Regions from separate parts of the Terrabacter sp. GCM10028922 genome, predicted to be linked through region 2. Evidence: riboswitches for the same ligand, from Rfam matches in the RefSeq annotation. Region 2 holds a riboswitch; the other holds the start of a gene.
The links. A riboswitch is a leader RNA that binds a small molecule or an ion and turns the genes downstream of it on or off. The one in region 2 is predicted to bind thiamine pyrophosphate.

Region 1 (7,399 bases), on a different contig from region 2:
TCGCTCGTGGCCCCCACGACGATCTCGCCGCCCGGGCGGGGGACGGTGTAGACCTCGCGCCCACGCACCGTCGCACGGACGGTGTGCGTGAGCGTGTCGGGGGCTGCAGCGAGCCGGATCACCTGGCCCTTGAGGGGCCGGATGGGCACCGGGTGGCCGAGCGCCGCCAGCACACGCGGGGAGCTCCAGCCCGTGGCAACGACGACGACGTCGGCGTCGACCACGGCGTCCACCGTGGCCCAGCCGTCGCCGACGGGGCGGGCGCCCGCGACACGGCCATCGCGTACGACGGGTTCTGCGAGGACAGGCAGCAGCGTGCCTCCGCGCGCCACGAACGCGTCCTCGAGCGCGGCGGAGACGGCCCGCGGGTCGACGGCCGTCTCCTCGAGCCGCACGGCGCCGGTCACGCGGGGGGACAGGGCCGGCTCGAGCCGGCGGGCCGCTCGCGAGGTCAGCCGCTCGACGTGGCACCGGCGGCGTTCGAGGTGGCGGGCGTGGCGTGCGAGCGACGCCTCGTCGTCGGCGTCGAGCGCGACGAGCAACGTCCCACGCGGCGCCAGCTCCACGGGCCGGCCGACGTCACGGGCGAGCTCTGCCGCGAAGTCAGGCCACAACCGCGCCGAGGCCAGGCTCGTGGAGAGCAGCGCGTCCTGGCCGAAGACGGCCTCGCTGGCCGGCGCGATCATGCCCGCCGCTGCGTGGGTCGCTCCGGAGCCCGCCGCCGGGTCGAGGACCGTCACGGCATGGCCGGAGCGGCTCAGCCGCCACGCGCACGCGAGCCCGATGATGCCCGCGCCGATGACGGCGACCTGCCGTCGGTCCGCCGCCCGCATGACGGCGGTCACTGATGGTCGGTGGTCGTCCCGGTCTCCGACCCCGACGCCCGAGGCGCCGGGGGCATCGCTGGTGGATGGCCCGCGAGCGCCGCAGCGAGTGCGGCGGCGGTCGAGCGGGGGTCGTCTGCCTCGCTCAGCGCGGTGACGACGGCCACTCCGTGGGCTCCCGCGGCGCGGAGCAGCGCCACACGATCGGCGGTGACCCCGCCGATCGCGACGACGGGCAGCCGCGTGGCGGCGACGACGGCGGCGACACCGTCAGGCCCGAGAGGCTCGGGCAGCCCCACCTTCGTCGTCGTGGCGTACGCGGGTCCGACGCCGAGGTACGTCGCCCCCGACATCTCGGCCGCGCGCGCCGAGACGGCATCGCGCGCCGTCGCGCCGATGACGAATCCGGGTGGCGCGAGCGCGCGGACGCGGTCGACGGGAAGGTCGGTGACGCCCAGGTGGACACCGTCCGCGCCGGCGGCGAGCGCGACGTCGACGCGGTCGTCGACGAGGACGAGGGCCCCGGCCGGCCGGGCGATCTCGAGCACCTGCAGCGTCAGCTGGAGCACGTCGCGGTCGGTCAGCTCCTTGGAACGGACCTGGACGGCGCAGGGGCCGGTCGCCACGGCTGCCCGCACGTCGGGCAGGGGGTCCCGGCCGGCGCGGGTGTCGGTCACGACGTGCAGGGCAGGCACGTGGCGCAGCGTGCCGGGGTGGACGGTGGGGGCACTCGGTGCGGCTCGATGCGTCAACGCGACTCCTTGGTCCCTGCGCCGGCATGATCCGGATCAGGTGTGGACGGTCAGGGCCGCGTCAGCCCCCTCTCAGCCCGGTGCGCCGGACTCCCGTGAAGGACGCCATCACCATAGCCCGTGCCCTTCGGGCCGGCATCCCGAGGTACCTCTCACCACGGGCGGGCCGTATGCCGCCGCATCGGCACCGTGTCCAGGGACCGTCCGCGCGTTGACGAAACCACCAAGTGATGTTCAATATATTGCATGCCGATTCCGGAGTATCGCGAGAACCACCGACGAAACCTGCTCCGCGACGACGTCCACCTGCGCCTCCGCGACGCGATCGTCGACGGGACGCTGGCCCCGGGGGAGAAGCTGCGCGACCAGGAGCTCGCGACCTGGCTCGGGGTGAGCCGCACACCGGTGCGCGAGGCGCTGCTGCGCCTCGCCCAGACAGGCCTCGTCCACGCTGCACCCGGCCGGTCGACCACCGTCGCGACGCTCGACGCCCGGGCGATCCGTGACGCCCAGGCGGTCGTCGCGGCCATGCACCGTCTCGCGGTGGAGCTGGCGGTGGGGCAGCTCGACGCGGCCGACCTCGACGAGATGCGCGAGGCCAACGAGCGGTTCGCCGCTGCAGTCCGCCGGGGCGACGCCGACGCGGCGATCGCCGCCGACGACGCCTTCCACGGCGTCCCCGTCCGAGCCGCCGCCAACGGCGCCGTCGAGGCGGTCCTCGACCAGTTCACACCCGTGCTGCGCCGGGTCGAGCGGCTGCGCTTCTCCTCCCTCGCCGGCCGGGCATCGGTCGACCTCCACGCCCGGCTCGTCGACCTGTGCGAGGCCGGGGACGCCGAGGCGGCCGCGTCGGTGTCGCACCAGACGTGGCAGACGCTCAAGCCGCTCCTCGACACGCTGGCCGACGCCGACGCCGAGGAACCGTCGCACGAGCACCCGGCGGGCTGACGGCGGACGGCCAGCCGACAACGATGCGAATCACTCACCCAGACAAGGAGACTCACATGTCCATCCACGACTTCGAGCGCTACCCGCTGACCTTCGGACCGAGCCCCGTCCATCCCCTCGACCGGCTGACCCAGCACCTCGGCGGCGCTCGCGTCTGGGCAAAGCGTGAGGACGTGAGCTCCGGTCTCGCCTTCGGCGGCAACAAGACCCGCAAGCTCGAGTACATCGTCCCCGACGCGCTCGCCCAGGGCGCCGACACACTCGTGTCGATCGGCGGATTCCAGTCGAACCACACGCGGCAGGTCGCCGCCGTCGCGGCGAAGCTCGGCATGAAGTGTCGGCTGGTCCAGGAGAAGTGGGTCGACTGGGACGACCCGGTCAACGACAAGGTCGGCAACATCCTCCTGTCGCGGATCATGGGTGCCGACGTACGGCTGGACCCCGCCGGCTTCGACATCGGCATCCGGTCGTCCTGGGCGAACGCGATGCGCGAGGTCGAGGAGTCCGGCGGCCGGCCGTACGGCATACCTGCGGGCGCGTCCGAGCACGAGCTGGGCGGGCTCGGATTCGCCAACTGGGCGTACGAGGTGGCCGAGCAGGAGAGGGAGCTCGGCGTCTTCTTCGACACGATCGTCGTGTGCACCGTGACGGGCTCGACCCACGCGGGCATGATCGCCGGGTTCGCCGCGCTGGAGGACGCCGGCGGGCGCCCACGTCGCGTGCTCGGCATCGATGCGTCGGCAACCATCGACAAGACTCGCGACCAGGTGGCGCGCATCTCTCGCAACACCGCTGCGCTGATCGGGCTCGACCGTGACCTGCGCGACGACGAGGTCACCGTCCTCGAGGGCTGGGCCGGCGACCTCTACGGCATCCCCGTCGAGTCGACCGTCGAAGCCATCCTGCTGTCAGGACGGCTCGAGGGGATGATCATCGACCCCGTCTACGAGGGCAAGTCCATGGCAGGGGTGATCGACCTGGTCACCTCCGGCGAGATCGGGCGCGACTCCACGGTCCTCTATGCCCACCTCGGCGGGCAGCCGGCGCTCAACGCCTACAGCGGCATCTTCGACTGAGGTCAGCGGGTCCGCCGTCCGGCCGGGAGCCGGTGCCGGGCGGCTCTCCGGGGGCCCTGGCCTGGGACGGGCGACCCGTGTTCGTCCGAACGACCTACCCTTGATGCATGTCGCAAGCGATCGATCCCGCCGTCGTCGAGCACGTCAACGCCCTTGCCGAGAAGGCCCGCGTCGCCTCGCGTCGCCTCGCCCTGATGCCGCGTGCCGAGAAGGACGCCGCCCTGCTGCACCTCGCCGACGCGGTCGACGCCGCCGCCGCGACCGTCATCGCGGCCAACGCCGAGGACCTCGAGCGCGGCCGGGCCGGTGGCATGAGTGAGAGCCTGCAGGACCGCCTCCGGCTCGACGAGTCCCGCGTCGCGGCGGTCGCGCAGGCGCTGCGCGACGTCGCCGCGCTGCCCGACCCGGTCGGCGAGATCGTGCGCGGCTCGACTCTCGCCAACGGCCTGCAGATCCGGCAGGTCCGCGTGCCGATGGGTGTCGTCGGGATGATCTACGAGGCGCGTCCCAACGTCACCGTCGACGCCGCCGGCCTGGCCCTCAAGTCCGGCAACGCGGTCATCCTCCGTGGCGGCTCCGCTGCCGCGAGCAGCAACCATGCCCTCGTCGAGGCGATGCGTGGTTCTCTTGCGGCGCAAGGGCTTCCGGTCGCCGCCATCACCCTGCTCGAGGAGGGCGGGCGTGACGCCGCCCGTGCCCTCATGACGGCACGGGGCTACGTCGACCTCGTGATCCCCCGCGGCGGTGCCGACCTCATCCAGACCGTCGTGCGCGAGTCGACGGTGCCCGTCATCGAGACCGGCGTCGGGGTGTGTCACGTCTACGTCGACCGCGCGGCTGACCTCGACAAGGCGCTGGCCATCACGCTCAACGCCAAGACCCACCGTCCGAGTGTCTGCAACGCGGCCGAGTCGCTCCTCGTCCACCGCGACGTCGCGGCCGACTTCCTGCCCAAGACCCTCACCGATCTCGCCGGCGCGGGTGTGCGGCTGCACGTGGCGCCCGAGGTCACGCAGTACGCCGACGCCGCCGGCGCGGCATACGACCTCGCCACGGAGTCCGACTTCGGCACCGAGTGGCACGGACTCGAGATGAGCGTCGCCGTGGTCGGCGACCTCGACGAGGCGATGGAGCGCATCCGGCGCTTCGGCACCGGGCACACGGAGGCCATCGTCACCGAGGACCGCGGCGCGGCCCGGCGCTTCACCGCGGAGGTCGACGCTGCCGCGGTCATGGTCAACGCGAGCACCCGGTTCACCGACGGCGGCGAGTTCGGCTTCGGCGCCGAGATCGGCATCTCGACGCAGAAGCTGCACGCGCGCGGGCCGATGGCGCTGCCTGAGCTGACGACCACGAAGTGGGTCGTCGAAGGAGACGGCCACGTGCGCTGACGGGCGCCACAGCGTCTGCCCGGGCCGGATGGCATGATGTCCGACCATGGAAGGCACCGAGGTCCGCAAGCTCGCTGAGCTCGAGGACGACCACTGGTGGTACCGCGAGCGGCGCCACCTGCTGGCCAAGGCGATCTCGGGGCTGGTACCCGGACGCGCCATCGACATCGGCGCGGCCGGCGGTGGCAACACCCGGGTCCTGCGCCAGCACGGCTGGGACGCGGTGGCGCTCGAGTACGGCGCCGACGGCGCCGAGGTCGCGCACGGGCGTGGTCTCGCGACCCTGCGCGGTGACGCGACGCGGCTCCCACTCGCCGACGACTCGCTCGACCTCGTCGTCGCCTTCGACCTGCTCGAGCACCTGCACGACGACGACGCCGCTGTCGCGGAGGTGCGCCGGGTCCTCAAGCCGACCGGCACCTACCTCGTCGCCGTCCCGGCCGACCCGCGGCTCTGGTCGAGCCACGACGAGGCCGTCGACCACGTGCGCCGCTACACGCGAGAGGCACTGCTCGACCTGCTCGACCGCGGTGGGTTCGACGTCCGCGACGTCCGCTCGTGGAACGTCCTGCTGCGGCCCGTGGTCGCGATGCGGCGCAAGACGAGCTCCGGGTCGGACCTCGATGACCTGCACCCCGTCGTCAACTTCGGGCTGCGCACGATCATCACGGCCGAGCGTTACCTCCCGGTGGGGGGCCTGCCGGGCGTCAGCCTCCTCGTGCGGGCTCAGCCGCGCAGCTGAGTGCGCTGCCGCGCGGACTCGTCGACCTGCTCGGGTCGCGGAGCGGGCGCGGGGGAGTGCTCGGCCACCGGTGCGGGCTCGGCCGCCGGCTCTGCCTCGGCGACCGGCTCTGCCTCGGCGACCGGGCGGATCGTCGACTCGTTCGGCTGCGCGGGCAGGGGTGTGTCGGTCGGGCCGTGCGAGCCCGTGTCGGCGGTGAGCGAGTCGTAGGCGATGAAGTAGGTCGGGCGGCCCTGCATGTGGGCGTACATCCGGCCGATGTACTCGCCGAGGATGCCGACGCAGACGAGCTGCACGGCGCCGACGCCGGCGACGATCGCGACGGTCGAGGTCCAGCCGGCCACGGTGTGCCCCTGTGAGCGCGAGATGAGCGTGTAGAGGACCAGGAGCACCGCCAGGACAGCGCCACCGAACCCGGCGAACGTCGCGAGCCGCAGCGGCGCGGTCGAGAAGCCGGTCAGCGAGTCGAGCGAGAGCTTGATCATCTTCAGGAGCGGGTACTTCGAGGTCCCGGCCGCGCGCTCATCGCGCCGGTACGCGACCGTGTCGGACGGGAAGTTGAGCGCCGGCACGATGAACCGCAGCACGCGGTTGTGCTCGGGGAGGCTGTTGATGGCGTCGACCGTCGCGCGCGACATCAGGCGGTAGTCACCCGCGTCGGCGTGCGCGGAGGTCTGCGACATGAGGCCGATGAGCCGGTAGAACGCCTGGGCCGAGGCCCGCTTGAACCACGTGTCGGTCGAGCGGTCGTTGCGGACGCCGTAGACGACGTCGACGCCGTCGTCCTTGGCGGCCGTCAACATCTCGGGGATGATCTCGGGCGGGTCCTGCAGGTCGGCGTCGAGCGTGACGACGTAGTCGCCGAGGGCGCTGACCAGGCCGGCCGAGATGGCCGCCTGGTGCCCGGCGTTGGCGCGCAGGCGCACGACACGCAGCTGCGGCCACTCGCGGTGGTAGCGCTGCAGGAGCGCGGCGGTGAGGTCCGTGCTGCCGTCGTCGACCCCCACGACCTCGTAGGTGGTGCCCAGGCCGTCGAGGAGGGGACGCAGGCGCTCGACGAGGAGGGGGAGCACCTCCTCCTCGTTGTACATCGGGATGACCACGGACAGCTCGGGAACCATGGGTTCTAGCCTACGGCCGCCCATGGGTCACCACTGTCACGTGCCTGTGGTCCGGCTGTGCCAGGCGGTAGCGTGCGGCGGGTGAGCCCAGGGACCGACGACCTTCCACGGGCCGGGCGGGGCATGCCGTCCGGTGGCCTCGCGCACGGCACCCCGGTGGCGGCGCGATTCACGAAGTGGGGTGGGGGCCGGCACTGGGAGTGGGTGGGCCGTTACCTCGGCGTCGACGAGCACGGGCACTGGTGGTACTCGCCGGCGGGCACCCGCTGCTCGCGACCGGGCATGGAGTTCGTCGAGGAGGACGGCTGGGTCTCTCTCGTGCCCCACGTCGGGGCGTATGCCGTGGGCTTCTACCCGCAGGGCAGGCAGGTGAGCGTCTACGTCGACATGACGACCGAGCCGGTGTGGCAGCGTCGCGACGACTCCGACGGCGGGCCGGAGTGGGAGGTCACGATGGTCGACCTCGACCTCGACGTCGTCCTGACGTGTGAGGGGGACCTCTTCGTCGACGACGAGGACGAGTTCGCGGAGCACCGGGTGCAGCT
Region 2 (7,399 bases):
CTGACCGCGCAGGTCGCCGTCGCGCAGGGTGCCGAGGTGCACGTCCTGACGCGCGGCGCCGCCGCCCGCGCCCTGGCCGAGGAGCTGGGGGCGGCCTCCGTGGGCGGGCCGCACGACGCGCCCCCCGTCCCGCTCGACTCAGCCATCCTCTTCGCGCCCGCCGGTGAGCTGGTGCCGATCGCCCTCGAGGCGCTGGCTCCCGGCGGCACGCTGGCCCTCGCCGGCATCCACGTCAGCAACGTGCCGGTGCTCGACTACCAGCGTCACCTCTTCCGTGAGCGCAACCTGCGCAGCGTCACGAGCAACACGAGGCAGGACGGGGAGGAGTTCCTGCTCCTCGCCGAGCGGCTGGGGCTCCGGGTCGCCACGACGCCGGTACCGCTGGGCGAGGCGGACCGGGCACTCGAGGACCTCGAGGCAGGTCGGGTGCGTGGCGCCGCCGTGCTCGTACCGGAAGGAGCCGGCTGAGCCCCGGAGCAGCCGATGGGTGGCTTCGCCGACGCGCTACCGGGACCCGGTGGCCTTGTCGATGGCCTTCTGCATCGCCTTCTCCGCCTTGTGCCTGGCCTTGGTGAGCTTCTTCGCCGCCTTCTTGTCGGAGGGCTTGACCTGCTCGTCCTCGAGCGCCTTGGGCAGGTGCCCCGTCGAGCGCCGGTAGTACGTCGCGGCACCCCGCTCGGCGGCGACGCGCGCGGCGGCGACCGCCATCGACGACAGGGCCGTGAAGAGCACGACGTCGCGCGTGCGCTCGCGCTCGTAGTCACCCTTGACGGGCACGTTGCGGCCGGTCGCGAGCTTCCAGCCCTTCTGCGCCGCATCGGTCGCGACCTTCGTGGCGAGCAACGTCGTGCCGACACTGAGGACCTTCCAGACCGGCCCCCCGACAGGGGTGCGCGGCGTGCCGGTGGCCGCGGCCTTCGCCTTCGCGGCGGCCTTCTTCGAGTCCTTGGAGCCCATGCGGTGACTGTACCCATGCGGCGCGGAGTAGAGTCACCCCCGACAACTGAACAGCACCACCACCCATCACGACAGGGGAGCGCGAGACGCGCTGAGAGTGCGGCAGCCCGGACGGGCCGAGCCGCAGACCCTCGAACCTGCTCCGGTTAGCACCGGCGAAGGAAGTCGGTAGTTCTCAGGTCACCTGGCGGCACACGTCATCGACGTGTCCGTCCCGGTGCCCTCCCCCAGGTATCCATCTGCATCCACTGGAACCCGGGAGTCCCATCATGTCCAGCACCATCACCGCGAGCGGGCCGCTGACCCGCTGGCGCACCATCGACCTGCTCACCTGCGCCTTCCTCGGGGTCGCCTTCGGCGTCGCCTACTGGGCGTGGGGTCTCGTCTACGCCGCCCCGTCCGAGGCTGTGTCGGCAGGCTTCCCGCCCCTCGGCGCGCTCTTCAACTGGCCGTGGCTCGTCGCCGGCATCGTCGGCATCCTCATCATCCGCCGTCCTGGCGCCGCGGTCTTCACCGAGCTCCTCGCGGCGATCGTGTCGGCGCTCATCGGCACGCAGTGGGGCCTGACGACGCTCGTGTCCGGGCTCGTGCAGGGCCTCGGTGTCGAGCTCGGCTTCGCCGCCTTCGGGTATGCCGTGTACCACTGGGGCCCACTGCTGCTCGGCGGGTTCCTCGGCGGCGCGTTCGAGGCCGTCTACGAGTGGTACTCCTACTGGACCGACTGGGGCTGGAGCTACAAGATCGCCTACCTCTTCCTGCTCGGTGCGAGCGTCGCGGTGCTGGGCTCGGTCGTCGCCGTCGCGCTGACGAAGGCGCTGGCCCTCGTCGGTGCCCTCAACCCGTTCCCACCGGGCCAGGAGGTCCGGGAGCGGCGAGCCGTCTGACTGGTGTGAGGTAGACGCGCCGGTGCATCCATCAGCCGAACACCTCGACCCGGTGGCGCGACCGGTGACGTCCGGTGCCGGCGTGCGGGTCGAGGGCCTCACGTGGCGTCCGTTCGGGCGCTCGCGTCCGGTCCTCGACGGTCTCGACCTGACCATCGAGCCCGGCGAGCGCGTCCTGCTCGCCGGGCCGAGCGGGTCGGGCAAGTCGACCCTGCTCCGTGGCGTCGCCGGCTTGCTGCTGACGGCGGACTCGGGCGACCTGTCCGGCTCGGTCACCGTGGGCGGCCAGGCGCCGCAAGCGGTTCCGGGTTCGGTCGGGCTCGTGCTCCAGGACCCCGGCGCGGGCGTCGTCGCGTCGAGCATCGGGCGTGACGTGGCGTTCGGGCTCGAGAACGTCTCGGTCCCGGCGGCCGAGATGCCCGGACGCGTCGACGCGGCGCTGCGCGAGGTCGGCCTCACCATGCCTGCGGCCTCCTCGCCGTCGACGCTGAGCGGCGGTGAGTCGCAGCGCCTCGCCCTCGCCGGGGCCCTCGTCATGGAGCCGTCGGTCCTCCTCCTCGACGAGCCGACCGCGATGCTCGACGCCGTCACGGCGGCCGAGGTGCGATCAGTGGTCGGCGACGTCGTCGAGCGCCGCGGCCTGACCCTCGTCGTCGTCGAGCACCGCCTCGAGGGCTGGCTCGACCTCGTCGACCGCATCGTCGTGCTCGACGCCACCGGCACGGTCGTCGCCGACGGCGACCCCGCGCAGGTCCTGGCCGAGCGCGGGGAATCGCTTGCTGCACAAGGTATCTGGGTGCCTGGAGTGCCTGATCCCGAGCCGCTCGAGGTTGACCTCGAGCCGCTCGCGCAGGCGGTCGCCGGTCGGGTGCCCGACGGCCGGCTCGTCGTCGCAGCCTCCGGCATCCGGGTCGAGCACCGCAGCCGGCGGCTGGGGGAGCGGTCCCGCACCGCCCTCGCCGTCGACGGCGCCGACCTCGACGCGCGTGCCGGCCGGACCGTGGCCCTCATCGGGCCCAGCGGGGCCGGCAAGTCCTCACTCATGGCGGCGCTCGGCGGGCTCGTCGAGCCCGCGCGGGGAAGTGTCGCGGTGGCCCTGCCCCTGACACCTGCCGAAGCCGGCGACCACGCCGCGGCCCGCGACCGCCTCGCGCCGCCGCACGAGTGGTCATCGCCCGATCTCGCCCGCGTCGTCGCGTGGGTGCCGCAACGGGCAGCCACCGCGATCGTCGGCCGCACGGTCCGCGACGACGTCCTGACGACGCCCCGCGCACTCGGCCTCGACTCCCAGGCGGCGGCCCGTCGCGCCGACGCCCTGCTCGAGGCCCTCGGCCTCACGCACCTCGCCGGTGCCGACCCGCGTCAGCTGTCGGGCGGCGAGCAGCGCCGGCTCGCGATGGCCTCCGCCGTCGCCCACGGCCCCGCCCTCGTGCTCGCCGACGAGCCGACCGTCGGCCAGGACCGGCTCACCTGGGCCGCCGTGACGGGCGTCCTCGCGGCAGCCCGGCACGAGGGCGCAGCCGTCGTCGTGACCACGCACGACCCGGGCGTCGTCGCCGACGCCGACCGCGTCATGACGCTCCACCCCCCGGTCCAGCCCGCGCCTGACACCGAACCGGAGCGGCGGCCACTGGTCGCACGTGTCGGCCCGCTCGCCCTCCTCGCGGCCGCCCTCTGCGTCCTACCGCTGCCGGCGCTGCTCGACACGTGGCGTCAGGGGCTGACCGTCCTCGGCGTCGAGGTGCTGCTCGGTCTCGTCGGACTGCTCGCCCCCGGTCGCGGACGCGCGCCCGAGGGGAGGGTCCGGGGCGTGCTGGCACGGCTCGCGCCCGCCGCGCTCGCCCTCGTCGGGGTCGGATGGTCCGCCTGGCTGCTCGGGGGCCGCGACCTCGAGGTCGCCTCGGGGGCCGCCCTGCGCGTGCTCTGCCTCCTCGTCCCGTCGGCGTTCGTCGTGGGTTTCCTCGACCCCGAACGCCTCGGCGACCACCTCGCGCAGCGGCTTCGCCTGCCACCCAGGCCCGTCGTCGCGGCCACGGCGGCGCTCCAGCGCGTGCAGGCGTTCGACACGCTCTGGCGGGAGCTCATGACGACCCGGCGCGTGCGGGGCATCCGCGCCGACCGGGGGCCGGTCGAGCAGGGCCGTGAGGCCGTCGTCGTCACCGGTGGCCTGCTCATCGGGGCGCTCGGCCAGGCCGCGACGCTCGCGCTGGCCATGGACGCCCGTGGCTTCGCCGAGGCCCGGCGGCGCACGTGGGCGGGGCCCGCGCCGTGGCGGGGTGCCGACACGCTGGCTCTCGCGGCGGGGCTGCTCGTCATCGCGGCCGGAGTCGCGGCCCGGCTGCTACTGCCCTGAGGGCCTCGCGGGGGCACAATGGGCCCGCGCACACCTCGCGACAGGAAGGGGCCGCTCGTGCCCAACCCAGGCCGTCCCGGTCGAGCCCACCACGACTCGACTGCCCGTCCCGCACGACGGGCCCCGTGGTCACCTGCCGTCGCGCTCGGCCTCGCCGCGCTGCTCGGTGCCTGCGGCCAGCCCACGCCCTCGTCCCCCGACGACTCGATCGCACCCACCGTCAGCGTCCCGGTGCAGCCGACGATCACGGCCGAGACGCCGAGCGACGACGCCATCGACCCCTCCGAGACGACGGCCCCGAGCGACGGTGGCCTCTTCGACGCCGCCTCGAGCCTCACCGACGTCACGTGCGCGCCCACAGGTGGGTCGTGGAGCTTCAGCGGCACGCTCACCAACTCCGACTCGGACGAGCACACGTTCACCGTCGGAGTCTTCATCGTCAAGCTGTCCGACGGCTCCGACGTCGCCGGCAAGGAGATCGACGTCAAGCTCGCCGCAGGGGCGACCGCGCCCGTCTCGATCAAGAACTTCCACACCGGCCCCAAGGCCGGGGTCGAGTGCCTGAGTGGCGTCACGGTCAAGGGACGCTGAGCGTGCGGCTCTTCCTCGTGCGCCACGGGCAGACCCACGCCAACGTGGCGCGCCAGCTCGACACGGCGGTGCCCGGCCTCGATCTCACCGACGAGGGTCGCGCCCAGGCCCGAGCCCTCGCTGACCGGCTCGGCGGCGAGGACCTCGGCGCCATCTACACCTCCGACCTCGTGCGCACGCAGCAGACCGCGGCACCGCTCGCCGAGCTGCTCGGCCTCGAGCTCGTCGTCCTACCCGGCCTGCGCGAGATCCAGGCCGGCGACTACGAGATGTCCACCGAGTGGCAGCCGTACATCGACGCCGTCATCCGCTGGCGCGACGACCCGCACCACACGATCCCCGGCGGTGACAGCGGAGCGCGCTTCATGCGGCGCTACGACGACGCGATCGCCCGGATCGCCGCCGACGGCCACGAGTCGGCCGTCGCGGTGAGCCACGGTGCTGCCATGCGCGTCTGGTGCTCCACGTCGCTGGGCCTTCCCGCCGACTTCTTCGACGAGCGGCGCCTCGACAACACGCACGTCGTGACGATGGAGGGCGACCCCGACACCGGCTGGCGCCTGCTCGCCTGGGGAGACGAGCCGGTCACGCATGGCTGAGGCGGGCGACCACGCCGCCACCTGGCGCTGGGCCGGCTGCGCCGCCGGCGTCGTGCTCGCGGCCGCCTCGTGGGGCGCCGGCGCCCTCCCGCGCCCGAACACCGGAGTGCTGTGGCCTGGGGTAGCGCTGTGGACACCGAAGGGCGGATCGCCCCTGCTGGCGACGCTGTCCCTGCTCGGCATGACCCTCCTCGTCGTCGCCTGGTGGAGGCTGCGCCGGGCGCCGGTGTCGGTGCGCTGGTGGTGGGCGACGGTCGCACTGTGGTTCGCGCCGCTCGTCGCCGCGATGCCCCTCTACAGCCGAGACCTGTACTCGTATGCCGCGCAGGGCCTGCTCTGGGACCACGGGCTCAGCCCCTACGACCACGTCGTGCGCGAGCTCGACTCGCCGTGGCGCACCTCGACCGCACCGACGTGGCTCGACAGCCCGACGCCGTACGGCCCGCTGTGGCTGCTGCTCGCCCGGGCGGTGGCGTCGGTGTCGGGCGAGCTGTGGGTGGCGCTCCTGCTCCTGCGCCTGCTCGCCGTCGTCGGGGTCGTCGTCGTCGCCTGGGCCGTGCCCGACGTCGCACGCCGCCTCGGCCGGGACCCCGTCCGCGCCACCTGGCTCGGCGTCGCCACGCCGCTCGTCGGTGCCCACTTCGTCGGCGGTGCCCACAACGACGCGCTCATGGTCGCCGCCGTCCTCGGTGGTCTCGCGCTCGCGTTGCGGGGCCGGTTCACCGCCGCGTGCGTCGTCGTCGCACTCGGGGCGATGGTCAAGGTGACCGCTGTCGTCGCCCTGCCGTTCGTCGCGGTCCTCTGGGCCCGCCACGTCGCGTCCGAGCGGGCGTCGGCGACGGGCCGGACGGCATACGCCGGCGGTTCCGGCGACGTGGGCGGCTGGCCGGGCGTCATCCGGGCCGGCGTGCTCACCCTCGCGAGCGCGGGCGTACCCATGGCGCTCGGCGGGGTCCTGACCGGTCTCGGGTTCTCCTGGCTCAACCCCAGCGGGACGCCCGGCAGGAACGAGCAGTGGACGTCGCTGCCCACCGCGATCGGGATCGCGGTCGGCGCCGTGGGGCACCTGCTCGGCCACGACGACTGGCGCGAGACAGGCATCGACGTGTCGCGGGCGGTCGCCCTCGTCGTGATGGCGCTGCTCCTCGTGCTCGTCTGGCTGGCCGGCGTCAAGCATGGTGCCGATGACGATCGGCGGCGTGCCGTGGGTGGGCTCGCGTGGGCGATGCTCGCCGTCGTCGCGCTCGCCCCGGTCTTCCTGCCGTGGTACTTCCTCTGGATGCTGCCCGTCTTCGCCGTCTCCCTCGGCGACGAGTGGGCGCCTCGGCTGGAGCGGCCGCTCGCGGTCGCGGCGACCGTCGTGTGCTTCGCGACCCTGCCCGAGGGTTACAGCCTGGGCCTCACGACGACAGTCGTCGGTGTGCCCTTCGCGCTCGTCGTCGCCGTCCTGCTCGTGCGACGTGGTCTGCGCACTGCGCGGCTGCTGGACGGTCGTCACCTGCTCGACCTGGAGCGGCCGCTCTTCCCCCGTCCGCGGTCCGCGGTGCGTGAGTAGTCACGGATCGGAGACAGTTGCGGCGGGCGCTTCCGGCGCGCCGCCCGGTGTCTCACACTGTCCCGGTGACAGACTCCGGCTTCACCGACGAGGCCCCCGGGCGACCAGCCCGCGGCCGCTCTCGTGTGGCCGGCCGGTCCGGCGACACCCCCGCCCGTCCGCGCCGGTCGCGTCGCCCGTCCGCTGCCCTGCTCGGCTTCCTCGTGCTCGTCCTGGGGCTCGTCGGCTTCGCAGGTTGGGCATGGTCGTCGCGCGTGCATGCCGACGATGGCGCGGCCTTCACGGCGCTCGCCGGTGAGATCGAGGTGCTCGACCGCAGCCTGACCCCCCTCGGTCACAGCGCGATCCCGCCGTGCCGCGACTCCGCCGACGGGCGCGTCACCCGCACCTACCCACCGTCGACCGGGCCGCAGGCCGCTGAGCTCGTGGGCTACCTGACGCAGAAGGGGTGGACGCAGGA

Region 1: it holds a riboswitch for thiamine pyrophosphate, as region 2 does, so the genes downstream of both, thiE (thiamine phosphate synthase) here and ACFQU3_RS18210 (ECF transporter S component) in region 2, are expected to answer to the same signal.

The regions. Positions count from the first base shown of each region.
Region 1 is NZ_JBHTFG010000006.1:354,670-362,068, forward strand. Features, by position in the region: gene thiO (glycine oxidase ThiO) at 1-845, opposite strand, end outside; gene thiE (thiamine phosphate synthase) at 842-1,576, opposite strand; TPP riboswitch at 1,572-1,683, opposite strand; gene ACFQU3_RS06545 (GntR family transcriptional regulator) at 1,823-2,524, shown strand; gene ACFQU3_RS06550 (1-aminocyclopropane-1-carboxylate deaminase) at 2,581-3,600, shown strand; gene ACFQU3_RS06555 (glutamate-5-semialdehyde dehydrogenase) at 3,708-4,991, shown strand; gene ACFQU3_RS06560 (class I SAM-dependent methyltransferase) at 5,038-5,733, shown strand; gene ACFQU3_RS06565 (glycosyltransferase family 2 protein) at 5,718-6,854, opposite strand; gene ACFQU3_RS06570 (DUF402 domain-containing protein) at 6,936-7,399, shown strand, end outside.
Region 2 is NZ_JBHTFG010000023.1:297,859-305,257, forward strand. Features, by position in the region: gene ACFQU3_RS18200 (zinc-dependent alcohol dehydrogenase family protein) at 1-468, shown strand, start outside; gene ACFQU3_RS18205 (DUF4235 domain-containing protein) at 505-957, opposite strand; TPP riboswitch at 1,021-1,138, shown strand; gene ACFQU3_RS18210 (ECF transporter S component) at 1,227-1,841, shown strand; gene ACFQU3_RS18215 (ATP-binding cassette domain-containing protein) at 1,906-4,194, shown strand; gene ACFQU3_RS18220 (hypothetical protein) at 4,252-4,785, shown strand; gene ACFQU3_RS18225 (histidine phosphatase family protein) at 4,788-5,384, shown strand; gene mptB (polyprenol phosphomannose-dependent alpha 1,6 mannosyltransferase MptB) at 5,377-6,939, shown strand; gene ACFQU3_RS18235 (hypothetical protein) at 7,005-7,399, shown strand, end outside.